Arthrobacter globiformis: one gene and its partner. The protein of the gene in region 2 interacts with the protein of the main gene of each other region in a pairwise test. Links are inferred from orthologs where the notes say so. Each region holds a gene or a part of one and is shown on either strand. Other genes may lie near its edges.

The links.
Region 1: the proteins of rlmB (region 2) and QFZ23_RS17425 interact in binary tests that used the Escherichia coli proteins (3 or more experiments, as listed by UniProt). The link is inferred for Arthrobacter globiformis from one-to-one orthologs.

Annotation. Positions count from the first base shown.
Region 1 is NZ_JAUSZX010000001.1:3,726,352-3,731,745, forward strand. What follows is about bases 2,400-5,394. They hold QFZ23_RS17425 (NAD(P)H-hydrate epimerase), read right to left. Parts: upstream 4,665-5,394; coding sequence 3,135-4,664; downstream 2,400-3,134. Other genes in these bases: glgX (glycogen debranching protein GlgX), read right to left, coding at 2,400-3,025; QFZ23_RS17430 (holo-ACP synthase), read right to left, coding at 4,684-5,031; glmS (glutamine--fructose-6-phosphate transaminase (isomerizing)), read right to left, coding at 5,037-5,394. Outside these bases: treY (malto-oligosyltrehalose synthase), read right to left, coding at 1-521; more of glgX, read right to left, coding at 518-2,399. UniProt on the Escherichia coli protein: Bifunctional enzyme that catalyzes the epimerization of the S- and R-forms of NAD(P)HX and the dehydration of the S-form of NAD(P)HX at the expense of ADP, which is converted to AMP.
Region 2 is NZ_JAUSZX010000001.1:1,084,701-1,092,284, forward strand. The notes cover bases 2,018-4,803. They hold rlmB (23S rRNA (guanosine(2251)-2'-O)-methyltransferase RlmB), read left to right. Parts: upstream 2,018-2,807; coding sequence 2,808-3,800; downstream 3,801-4,803. Other genes in these bases: cysS (cysteine--tRNA ligase), read left to right, coding at 2,018-2,715; QFZ23_RS05135 (carbon-nitrogen hydrolase family protein), read right to left, coding at 3,993-4,802. Outside these bases: ispD (2-C-methyl-D-erythritol 4-phosphate cytidylyltransferase), read left to right, coding at 1-265; ispF (2-C-methyl-D-erythritol 2,4-cyclodiphosphate synthase), read left to right, coding at 289-801; QFZ23_RS05120 (hypothetical protein), read left to right, coding at 902-1,228; more of cysS, read left to right, coding at 1,261-2,017; glycogen debranching protein GlgX, read left to right, coding at 4,916-7,045; QFZ23_RS05145 (ribonuclease domain-containing protein), read left to right, coding at 7,063-7,578; QFZ23_RS05150 (barstar family protein), read left to right, coding at 7,583-7,584. UniProt on the Escherichia coli protein: Specifically methylates the ribose of guanosine 2251 in 23S rRNA.

The sequences.
Region 1 (5,394 bases), 2.6 Mb from region 2 along the record:
TCGCGCGGGGAGTCGCCCTCGGTGTAGCTGCCGTCGGCCAGCGGGAAGCGGTGGTCGTAGTACCGCAGCTCCCCGTCCTTGATTTCGAGCTGGTCCAGATCGTCGTCGCTGCCGAGGACCGGGAGCCGGATGCGTCCCCCGGCGAGGTCCCAGTCGACGTCGAACGCTTCCGCGTAGCGGGACTGGCGCCCTTCCTTGAGCAGCGACCACCACCAGGGGTTCTGCGCCGGCGTGGCCACGCCGACGTGGTTGGGCACGATGTCGATCAGCACGCCCATGCCGGCGGCTCGGGCCGCCTTGGAGACGGCCGCCAGACCCTCCGGGCCGCCCCGTTCAGGGTCGACGGCGGAGGGATCGGTGACGTCGTACCCGTGGTCCGACCCCTGTTCGGCAGTCAGGACCGGTGACAGGTAGACCCAGTCGACGCCGAGCGTGCGCAGGTACGGCACGGTTTCAGCCGCGTCGAACAGCGTGAACCCCTGCCTGATCTGCAGCCGGTACGTGGAGACGGGAGTTTTCACGCGCCCTCCCCTGCCGGCTTGCCCGACTTCGAGTTGCCGGCCCGCCGGCCCGCAGGCTTCCGCGCCGGTTTTTCCGCTGGCTGCTCCTCCGCGGCCTTCGCAGGTGCAGCCGGCTCAGCGGCAGGTTCAGCAGCAGGCTCCGCAACCGGCTCAGCGGCAGGCTCTGCAACCGGGTCGGCGGCAGGTTCAGCAGCAGGTTCAGCAGCCGGCGCCGCGGCCGGGTCCGCAGAAGGTTCAGCCGCAGATGCATCTGCCGGCTCTGCAGCAGGTTCAGCAGGCTTCCTTGTACTGGCCGGTTCGGGAACGGCGGGTGCGGTGAGCGCCGCGGTCTCAGCGGTGGCGGTCTGCGTCAGCGCCGCAAGCGAGGCAGCCACGGAATGATCGGGCTCCACCGTCGGTGCGCTGTGGGCTCGCAGCACCACCAGGGACTTGGCGGCGACGGACAGGATGGTTCCGGCGTCCGCGGGCTTGGAGTCGGCGCCTTCTCCGGCGGTGTCGATGATGACGTCCCAGGCCGGTGCGTACTCGTCCGGCGGCAGCGTGAACTCGACGTCGCCGTCGTGGGCGTTGAAGTACAGCAGGAAGTTCACATCCGTGATCCGGCGGCCACGGCTGTCATGGCCCTGGATGCCGTCGCCGTTGAGGAACATGCCCACGGAGCGGCCGAAGCCGCTGTCCCAGTCCTCCGGCTGCATGAGGTTGCCGTCGGGATCAAGCCAGACGATGTCCGGCAGCCGTTCGCCTTCGCCTCGCCGTACCGGCCTGCCGTCGAAGAAGCGGCTGCGCCGGAAGGTGGGGTGCTTGGCGCGCAGCGAGTTGACGGCTGCGGTGAATTCGATGAGCGGCTGGTCCACACTGTCCCAGTTGACCCAGGTCAGTTCGGAGTCCTGGCAGTACCCGTTGTTGTTGCCCTGCTGGGTGCGGCCGAGCTCGTCGCCGTGCAGGATCATGGGCACGCCCTGCGAGAGCAGCATGGTGGCGATGAAGTTGCGCTGCTGCCGCGCCCGGAGCCCCAGCACCTTGGGATCGTCCGAGGGGCCCTCTGCCCCGCAGTTCCAGGAGCGGTTGTGCGATTCGCCGTCCTTGTTGTCCTCGCCGTTGGCGTCGTTGTGCTTCTCGTTGTAGGACACCAGGTCCCGCAGCGTGAAGCCGTCGTGCGCGGTGACGAAGTTGATGGACGCCACCGGGCGGCGGCCGGAGTGCTCGTAGAGGTCCGCCGAGCCGGTGATGCGTGAGGCGAACTCGCCCAGCGTGGCAGGTTCGCCGCGCCAGAAGTCGCGCACGGTGTCGCGGTACTTGCCGTTCCATTCGGTCCACTGCGGCGGGAAGTTGCCCACCTGGTAGCCGCCGGGCCCGACGTCCCACGGCTCGGCGATGAGTTTGACCTGGGACACCACGGGATCCTGCTGGATGAGTTCGAAGAACGTGGAGAGCCGGTCGACGTCGTAAAATTCGCGGGCCAGCGCGGCGGCGAGGTCGAAGCGGAACCCGTCCACGTGCATTTCGGTGACCCAGTAGCGCAGCGAATCCATGAGCAGCTGCAGGGAGTGGGGCTGGCGGACGTTCAGGGTGTTGCCGGTGCCCGTGTAGTCCATGTAGTACTGCTTGTCGTCCTCCACCAGGCGGTAGTAGGCCTCGTTGTCGATGCCCTTGAAGCTCAGGGTGGGGCCGAGGTGGTTGCCTTCGGCGGTGTGGTTGTAGACGACGTCGAGGATGACCTCGATGCCTGCCCGGTGCAGCGAGCGGACCATCGCCTTGAAGTCCTGGACCTGCTGGCCGGTGTCGCCGGTGGAGCTGTAGGTGTTCTGCGGCGCGAAGAAGCCGATGGTGTTGTAGCCCCAGTAGTTGCTCAGGCCCTTCTCCTGCAAGATGCCGTCGTTGACGAACTGGTGCACGGGCATGAGCTCGATCGCGGTGACGCCCAGCTTCTGCAGGTGCGAGATCACGGCCGGGTGTGCCACGCCGGCGTACGTGCCGCGCTGCTCCTCGGGAATCTCCGGGTGCAGCTCGGTGAGTCCCCTGACGTGCGCCTCGTAGATGACCGACTTGTGGTACGGGATGCGCAGGTTCTGGTCGTTGTCCCAGTCGAAGAACGGGTTGATGACCACGCCCATCATCATGTGCGGCGCAGAGTCGGCGTCGTTCTTGGAAGAGGGGTCGCCCATGTTGTACGAGAAAAGGGCGGGATCCCAGTCGATCTGGCCGGAGACTGCCTTGGCGTAGGGGTCAAGGAGCAGCTTGTTGGCGTTGAAGCGCTGGCCCTTGGCGGGGTCGTAGGGTCCGTGCACGCGGTAGCCGTACTTCTGCCCGGGCTGAATCTGGGGCAGGTAGCAGTGCCACACATAACCGTCCACTTCGCGGAGCGTTACGCGGGTTTCGGTCCCCTCGTCGTCGAAGAGGCAGAGTTCCACCTTGTCTGCGTGCTCGCTGAACAATGCGAAGTTGGTTCCCGTGCCGTCAAATGTGGCTCCCAGCGGGTAAGCCGATCCGGGCCAGATTTCCATTCGTGCTCCTATACATCGTCCAACACTGCGTCCGGCAGGCTTCACGCACTACCTGCAGGTAACTTGGTCTTACCGTAGCGGGTGGGTGTGACTATTACGCGACCGACAGCTAATTACTAAGCGTGCTGACTTTACCCCATATTTCGGGCAGGGCGTCGCAAATCCGCCCCGCCGTCAGCGGTCCGCCGGCTGCAGCCGCCGCTCCCGCGAGGCCGTGCAGGCTCGCCCCCATGGCGGCAATGGCCGCCCAGCGTTCGTCCGGATCGATGCCCATCCCCCGGAAGCGTCCGACGTCGGACCCCACCTGGGCGAGCAGCGCACCAATGATTCCGGCCAGCACATCGCCGCTTCCGGCGGTGGCCAGCCAGGGCGTTCCCTCGGACTGGCTGTAGAAATCCTGGTACGGCGACGCCACCAGCGTGCTGGCGCCCTTCAGCAGCACTGTGGCCTCCGTCAGGCCGGCGGCGCGGCGCACGGCAGCGAGGGTGGAGGCGTCGACGGCCTCGCGGTCCAGGTCCGCGCCGAGTCGCTGCAGCAGGCTGGCCAGCTCGCCGGCGTGCGGAGTCAGCACCACCTGCGGGGCCAGCACGTCGGGCAGCACGGGCAGGGCGCCGGCGTCGGCAACGGTGGGCAGGCCGGAGTCGACCGCGTCCCGGACGCGCTGCATCTCGTCCTCGTCCGTGCCGTCCATCCCGGAACCGACCAGCCAGGCCTGGACGTGGGTCTCTGCCGCGGTGCCGGTGCTGCAGACAACCTCGGGGCAGCTGTGGCGGATGAGGTCGGCAACCTCCGGCGGCCCGACGTAGCGAACCATCCCCACGCCCGCGGAGAGCGCCCCGCGGCAGGCGAGCACGGCGGCGCCGGGGTAGGCCGGGGATCCGGCCACCACTCCGAGGACGCCCCGCGAATACTTATGGGATCGCCGCGCGGGGCGCGGGAGCAAGGCGGCCAGGTCGGAGGCCTCCAGGCGTCGCATGGCGGGCCAAGGGAGTGAGTCCTCAATGCCGATCGGGACCACTACCACCCGGCCGGCGAAATCCGCTCCCGGGTCCGCCAGCAGACCTGCCTTGGCCCCGCCGAACGTGACGGTGATGTCGGCGGGCAGCACCGGGCCGGCGGCCTCCCCGGTGTCCGCATCAACGCCGCTGGGCACGTCGCACGCCACCACGAGGCCGTGGGACCCTCCCGCCAGCCGCGACACGAGTTCCGCCGAGGCTCCCCGGAGTCCGCCCTGGGCGCCGGTTCCGAGCAGCGCGTCAATAACGACGTCGGCCCTGCCGGCCAGCGCTGCCAGCTCGCCGGCGTTAGCGTCAGTTAGCGTCAGCACCCGGCCACCGGCGCGCCGAAAGGCGGCCAGACCGTCCGGGTGAGCCGTGTCAGAGGCGAGGAACGCTGTCGTCCGCATTCCCCGTCCGGCGAGGTGCGCGGCAGCGAAGAGGCCGTCGCCGCCGTTGTTGCCCTTGCCGGCCAGGACGGCAACGCTGGAGCCGTACAGGCGGCGTCCGCGGCTGCGCAGCTCCGTGATGGCGGCGCCGGCCATGCCGCGGGCCGCCCGCTGCATGAGAACAGCGCCCATACCTGAATCCAGCAGGGGCTTTTCAGCCTCCCTGATCTGGGTTCCGGTATAGGCGCTGATCATTTGGTCAGTCCGTCCGGGGTCAGCCCTCGGCCAGGACCGTGGCCGTGGCGATGCCACCGTCGTGGCTCATGGACAGGTGCCACCGCTTGACGCCTTTGGCTTCGGCAACAGCGAGCACCGTTCCCTTGACCTGGATCGTGGGGCCGTTCTGGTCCAACCCGATCCAGCAGTCCTGCCAGTTCATGCCGGCCGGCGCGCCCAGGACCTTGGCCACGGCTTCCTTGGCGGCAAACCGCGCCGCCAGGGAGCGGGTGTTCAGTTCCCGTTCGGCCGGCACAAACAGCCGGTCCCGCAGCCCCGGAGTGCGCTCCAGCTGCCGCCCGAAGCGCTCGATGTCCACTACGTCCACGCCGATGCCAACAATCATGGGGCTTACTCTACTGTGACGCTCTTGGCCAGGTTGCGCGGCTGGTCCACGTCGTAGCCCTTGGCGGCGGCGAGTTCGCACGCGAAGATCTGCAGTGGAACGGTGGTCAGCAACGGCATGAGCAGCGTCGGGGTTTCCGGGACGTAGAAGACGTGCTCGGCGTAGTCTCGGACCGCTTCGTCGCCTTCTTCGGCGATCACCAGAGTGCGGGCACCGCGGGCCCGGATCTCCTGGATGTTGGACACCACCTTGGAGTGCAGCGAGTCGCGTCCGCGCGGGGACGGGACCACCACGAACACCGGCTGGCCCTCGTCGATCAGCGCGATCGGGCCGTGCTTGAGCTCACCGGCCGCGAAGCCCTCG
Region 2 (7,584 bases):
CCCACGGGAGGAGCTCCGGGCGGTCCAGACCCCGCAGGGGTTCAAGCTCTCCGTTCTGCGGCAGGCACACGAGGCAGCCTCGGGCTTCGATGAGCGCCAAGCCGCCGCGGTTACCGACGACGCCATGCTGGTTGAGCTTCTCGGGGTGCCAGTGCATGCCGTCCGCGGGGCCAGCCAGTCCCTGAAAATCACCACGCCGCTGGACCTCATCATCGCCGAGGGTCTGCTCGAAGGCCCCCTCGGCGCCCGTTGGGTGGAAGGCTGATCAACCACATGACGAAAGGCGCCATGACAGACAACGCTTCGCGGACCTCCGTGCTCCTGCCACGGACAGGCATCGGCATCGACGTGCACGCCTTTGCCCCGGACAGCGACCCGCGGCCGCTCTGGCTGGGCGGGCTTTTCTGGGAGGGGGAGCGGGGCCTCGCCGGCCATTCTGACGGCGATCCCGTGGCGCACGCCGCAGCCGACGCGCTGTTCTCTGCATGCGGGATCGGGGATCTGGGCACCCACTTCGGGACAGACCGGCCCGAGTTCGCCGGGGCCTCCGGAGTCACGCTGCTGGCCGAAGCAGCCCGGATCGTCCGGGCAGCAGGCTTCGAGATCGGCAATATCGCGGTGCAGTTCGTAGGCAACCGGCCCAAGTTTGGGCCGCGCAGGGAAGAATCCCAGCGAGTTCTCACCGGGGCCGCGGACGCCCCGGTCAGCGTCACCGCCACCACCAGCGACGGCCTCGGCTTCACCGGCCGCGGCGAAGGCATTTCCGCTGTGGCCACGGCCCTGGTCTACCCGGCGGCGTAGCTGCTCCGATGTAACCGGCCCGCAGGGCGGCTGTCCGCCCCCACCGCCAAATCGCCTAGGCTGGAATAAGCACGAGTACCGCAATCCCAGGAGACCCGCCGTGAAAAAGTTGCTTCCCGCTGTCGTGATCGCAGGGATGCTTCTGGCCGGCTGTGCCGGCAGCCCCCGCATGAGCGTCGAGGAGAGCTGCAAGTTCCTGCAGGGAGACACGTTCAAGCCCACGGGCAACCAGCAGCAGCAGGCCGACCAGATCGCCAAGCACTACCAGGAGGTCGCCGACAAGGTGGCCCAGGACGTCGCCGACCCCATCCAGAAGATGGCCGACATCATGAAGCAGGTGGCAGGCACGTCGCTGGGAAACAAGAGCGCAGAGCAGACGGCGGAACTCGCCAAGCAGAACAACAGGATCGGCGAGGTCTGCAGGTAAGCGGGGACATTGGCATCGGCTAATCTGGAGCGGTGACCCTGCGCTTTTACGACACTGCATCCGCCGAAGTCCGTGACTTCGTTCCCCTGGTACCGGGCAAGGTAAGCCTGTACTACTGCGGCGCCACGGTGCAGGGCATGCCGCACGTGGGACACATCCGCTCCGCGATCGCCTTCGACCAGCTCACCCGCTGGCTTGAGTACCGCGGCTTCCGCGTCACCGTGGTCCGTAACGTCACCGACATCGACGACAAGATCCTCGCCAAGTCCGAGGCCTCGTTCCACCCGGATTTCGAGCAGGAGCCCGGCTCCGTGCCGGAGGAGGAATGGTGGGCTCTGGCCTACCGGTATGAGCAGGAGTTCCTCAAGGCCTACGACACCCTCGGAGTCTCCCGGCCCACCTACGAACCCCGGGCGACGGGTCACATCCCCGAGATGCACGCCCTCATCCAGCAGCTGATCGACCGCGGCCACGCGTACCCTGCCCTCGACGGCTCGGGGGACGTCTACTTCGACGTGCGCTCCTGGAACAAGTACGGCGCACTGACGCGCCAGAAGATCGATGACATGCAGGGCGCCGCCGACGCCGACCCGCGCGGCAAAAAAGACCCTCGTGACTTCGCCCTCTGGAAGGGCCATAAAGAGGGGGAGCCGACGACGGCGAGCTGGGTGTCGCCGTGGGGCCCCGGCCGCCCGGGCTGGCACCTCGAATGCTCGGCGATGGTCACTAAATACCTCGGCACCGAATTCGACATCCACGGCGGCGGCCTCGACCTGCGGTTCCCGCACCACGAAAACGAGATGGCGCAATCCCAGGCGGCCGGCCACGGCTTCGCGAACTTCTGGATGCACAACGGCATGGTCACGTACCAGGGCGAAAAAATGTCGAAGTCCGTCGGCAACACGGTCAGCCCGGCGGAGATGCTGGAGCTCGCGCCGCCGCGGGTCGTCCGATACTACCTGGGCCAAGCACAGTACCGCTCGGTGCTGGACTACCAGCCGACGTCGCTGCAGGAGGCCGCTGCCGCCGTCGAGCGCATTGACGGCTTCGTGGCCCGCGCCGTCCGGGCGCTGTCCTCCGACGGTGCCCTGCTGTTTGACAGCCACGGCACCGTTCCTGAGGCGTTCGCCGCTGCGATGGATGACGACCTCAACGTGCCGCAGGCCCTCGCGGTGCTGCACGACACGGTCCGCGCTGGAAACTCAGCGCTCACCGATGGCGACCTCGCGGCTGCCCGGCAGGCGCTGGCCAGCGTGACCGACATGCTCAGGGTCCTGGGCATCAGCGCCGCCGCGCAGCCGGCCGTCGACGACCAGGCCACCAGTGCCCTCGGCACGTTGATTGAAGCGCAGCTCGCTGCCCGCGCCGAAGCCCGCTCAAGAAAAGACTGGGCTGCCTCGGACGCCATCCGGGACACCCTCGCGGCGGCCGGCGTCCTGGTGGAGGACAACGCCGACGGCGCCACGTGGAGCCTGCAGCGCGGCTAGCCTTCGCGGCTCCTGGGCCGTCCGGTTAACGATTTAACGCCAGTCAGTAGACTGGAGTGCAGACGTACTCAACACAACCAAGGGTGGAACTCATGGCCAACAACGGTCGCCCGGGCGCAATCCGCAAGCTCAAGAAGGGCCCCACCACCGGAACCGGTGGCCACGGCCGCAAGGCACTCGAAGGCAAGGGGCCAACCCCCAAGGCCGAAGACCGCCCGTATCACAAGGCCTACAAGAACAAGCAGCTCTCCGAGCGCTCCGAGGCCAAGCGCTCCGGCGGCGGCCGCAGCGCCGGTGCCCGGTCGGGCCCGAAGGGCCGTGCCACCGAGGAAGTGGTCACGGGCCGCAACTCTGTCGTGGAGGCGCTCCGGGCCGGGATCCCGGCGAAGGCACTGCACGTGGCCATCCGCATCGAGATGGACGACCGCGTCAAGGAATCCCTCAAACTCGCTGCCGAACGCGGCATCCCGCTGCTGGAAACCGGCAAGCCTGAGCTCGACCGGATGACCGACGACGCCGTGCACCAGGGCCTCGTGCTGCAGATCCCGCCGTACGAATACCAGGACGCCTACGATCTCGCTGAACAGACCGTGGAACGCTGGAAGAAGGGACATGTCGCGAACGCACCCCTCTTTGTCGCCCTCGACGGCATTACGGATCCCCGCAACCTGGGCGCCATCATCCGCTCGGTGTCCGCATTCAGCGGCCACGGCGTCATTGTCCCGGAGCGCCGCTCCGTGGGCGTCACCGCCGCAGCCTGGAAGACCAGCGCCGGGGCGGCCGTCCGCGTGCCCGTGGCCCGTGCCTCGAACCTGAACAACGCCCTGAAGCAGTTCAAGAACATGGGCATCTTCGTGCTGGGGCTCGACGGCGACGGCGACGTCTCGCTGCCGGACCTGACGCTCGCCACCGAACCCGTCTGCATCGTGGTCGGCTCCGAAGGCAAGGGCCTCAGCCGCCTCGTCCGGGAAAACTGCGACCAGATCGTCTCCATCCCGATCGACTCCGCCATGGAATCCCTGAACGCTTCCATGGCCGTCGGCATCTCGCTCTACGAGGTCTCCCGCCAGCGCTCCGTCAAGTAAGCCCACGGGGACCCTTCCCGTCGAGACCCCAGACGCTTCCTCGGCTTTCGCAAGAAAATCGGGAACGCTTCCTCGGCTTTCGCAGCGACACGGCAAATGCTTCCGCACCTAGGTGCGGAAGCATTTGCGCTTTTACTGCAGGATCTGCGCGAGCGTTCCGTTTTGGGCGACGAGAGCTGAGGAAGCGTTTTTCTAGAATTCCCGGCGGTTGGCCAGGACTGGGAGTTTGGTGCGGGCTTCCTTGACCAGATCGGGGTCCAGGTCGGCGAACAGGAGGCCGGGGGCGCCGTCGAGCTCCTGGAGCACCTCGCCGAAAGGTGAGACGACGGCGCTGTGTCCGACGCCCGTGGGCGCTGCGCCGCGGGGCTCGATGCCCTGCGTGGCGGGGTCGCCCTGACCGCAGGCGAGGACGTACGTGGTGGTGTCCACGGCGCGGGCCCGGGCCAGGAGTTGCCACTGGTCCACCTTGCCGGGGCCCGAACCCCAGGAAGCACAGACGATGTTGGCGACCGCTCCGCGATCGGCATTGGCCGTGAAGAGGGCCGGGAAACGGATGTCGTAGCAGGTGGCCAGACCAAAGGTGAGGTCGCCGACGTCGAACGTTACAGGGCCGGTGCCGGCGTCCACGGTGTCGGACTCCAGGAATCCGAAGGCGTCGAACAAGTGCACCTTGTCGTAGCTGGCGTCCACGCCCGGGCCGGTCACCAGCAGCGTGTTGCGGACTTTCGTCTGCCCCTCGGATGGCGATGAACCCGGGGTGAACATCCCGGCAACAATCACGATCCCCAACTCGCCGGCAATCGAGCGGACGCGGCTGGCCCAGGGGCCGTCCAAAGGCTCGGCGATGTCCAGCAGCGAGTTGCCGAAAGCGCGCATGGTGGCCTCGGGGAAAACGACGATCTCGGCGCCGCCGTCCTTGGCGCGGCGGGCGCATTCTTCGACCACGGTGAGGTTCCCGGCCACGTCCCTTCCGGTGATGATCTGGGCCAATGCAATCTTCACGAAAACCTCCAGTCGGTGCGTCTCAACAGCGGTCAGCAGTGCCACCACAATTGCCCACGCGCAACTCGCGGGAGAAGATCAGCGATTTGGACGTGACGGCTAAGCTTTAATTGATGGTAATGCCCCTTTTAGACACAGCCCTGACGGTGGATGACTCCCAGGCCTTTCCCCTCGGGGTCAGCGAAGCGCGCCAAGGTCCGGGGGGTACATCAGGCAGCCGTGCAAACGTCGCCGTGTACGCTCCCGGCATCACGACGCTTGAGGTGGCCTATCAGGCGCCCGGCCAGAGTTGGCGGCTTCAGACCCTGTCCAGCCTCACGAACGGTGTCCACCACGGGGTGGTCGACGGTTTCCCCGTGGGATCCCGGTACGGCTTCCTTGCAGCTCCCCGGGGCGAAGCCGCAGCGAAGGGCGAAGAGGTGCTGCCGCTGGCGGTCCCCTCCGTTGATTTTGATGACGACGGCAGCCGGCAACCGCTGTTGCTGGACCCCTACGGCCGGGCAGTGGATGAACGCCACGGCTTCCTGACCAGCGTCAGGATTTCTTCCGACTTCGACTGGGCCACGGACGAGAAGCCAAATACTCCGTGGCGCAACACCATCATCTACGAGGCACACGTCCGCGGACAGAGCATGCTCCATCCAGACATCCCCCAGGCGCTGCGCGGCACGTATGCCGGCATGGCCCATCCCGCGATGATCGAACACCTCACAGGTCTTGGCATCACCGCCCTGCAGCTGCTGCCGGTGCATTTCCATCTGGACGAGCCCCACCTCCAGAACCTCGGCCTCACCAACTATTGGGGCTACAACACGGCGGCGTTCTTCGCCCCGCACCCGGCGTACGCCACCGAGTCCGCGCAGGAAGCCGGACCGCAGGCCGTCCAGGATGAATTCAAGGGAATGGTCAAGGTGCTGCATGCAGCCGGCATCGAGGTCATCCTCGACGTCGTCTACAACCACACGGCCGAAGGCGGGCCGGACGGGGCCACCCTAAGCTTTCGGGGGCTGGGAGAGCAGAAGTACTACCGCACCGACGGCCACGGAAAATACGTCGATACTACGGGCTGCGGCAACACGCTCAACTTCGCCGAGCCCCGCGTCGTCCAGATGGTGCTGGACTCGCTGCGGTACTGGGTGGACGAGTTCCATATCGACGGCTTCCGCTTCGACCTGGCCGTCACGCTCTGCCGGAATGCAGCCAACGAGTTCGATCCCCACCACCCGTTCCTCGTGGCGGTCGCCGCCGATCCCTCGCTCTCCCGCGTCAAGCTGATCGCGGAACCGTGGGACGTGGGCTACGGCGGCTGGCAGACCGGCCGTTTCCCCGGCGGTTGGGTCGACTGGAACGATCACTACCGGGACGCCGTGCGCTCCTTCTGGCTGGCGGACCGTGCCGCCCTCGACAACGGCGGCCAGGGGGGATCCGTAGCCCGGCTGGCCGATGCACTGTCCGGCTCGGCGAGCCTATTCGAGCCGTCGGGCCGCTCCCGGATGGCCTCGCTGAACTACATTACCGCCCACGACGGCTTCACGATGACAGACCTCGTGTCCTACGACCGCAAGCACAACGAAGCGAACGGGGAACAGAACCGGGACGGGCATGGCGACAACCGCAGTTACAACCATGGCTTCGAAGGGCGGACCGAGGACGAGGGCATTCTGACGCGCCGCGCCCAGAGCCAGCGCAACCTCATGGCCTCGCTCATGATTTCCATCGGCGTCCCCATGATCACGGCGGGAGACGAACTCGGCCGCACCCAGCAGGGCAACAACAACGCGTACTGCCAGGACAACACGCTCACCTGGATTGACTGGACCAGCACGCCGGAATCCCACGCCATGCTCCGCAGCACCAAGCGTGTCATCCGGATCCGGCGGGAATTCCTGGCTGCCCAACCGCACGACTATCCGGTCCGCGACGCCCGATCCTCCCTGTACTGGTACGACCGGACCGGGCAGCCCATGTCCATGGAACGGTGGAACGACAACGGGAACCGGGTGGTTCAGCTGCTCCTCGGCTCCGACGACGGGCACGTGGCCGGGCTCATCGTGGTCAACGGCGGCCCTGAGGACATCGTGGTCACCCTTCCGCAGGTCACCAACGACGACGGCACCGGCAAGCGGCTGTTCGATCTGCGCCTCACCACGTCCGAGCTGCACGACCGGCGCCAGGGCACCCTCGTGGCGTCCGGCGAACGTGACGAAGTGCAGGCCTACACCATCAACATCTACCGCACATAAACTACGGGGAATCAGGCATGCGCAGGCGTTGGACTGTAGGAACGCTGCTTCTGGGGCTTGCCGTGGCTGCCCTTGCGGTCTTCAACCTTTTCATCTCACCGGGCGGCACGCCGCCCGCCGCGGGACCGCAGGGAACGACGACGACGGCACCCGCCTCTGCGACGACGGCACCCGCCGCCGCGCCGTCGTCACCCGCCGCCGCGCCGTCGTCACCGGACGGCAAGGCCACCGAAGTGCCGAACGCGTCCGGCCTCCCCGCTATCCGGGAGTCCCAGCTGCCGGCTGAAGGCCGGCGGACCCTTGCCCTGATCCGGAAGGGCGGCCCTTACCCGTACACCCGCGACGGCGTGACGTTCGGTAACTTCGAACGCATCCTGCCCCGCAAGGCCAGCGGGTACTACAAGGAGTACACGGTTCCTACCCCGGGCGAGCCGGACCGCGGAGCCCGCAGGATCGTGGCAGGGCAGGCCGGCGACAAGTACTACACACCGGACCACTACGGATCGTTCAAGTTCATAGCAGAGGGCAAGTAGCACCAT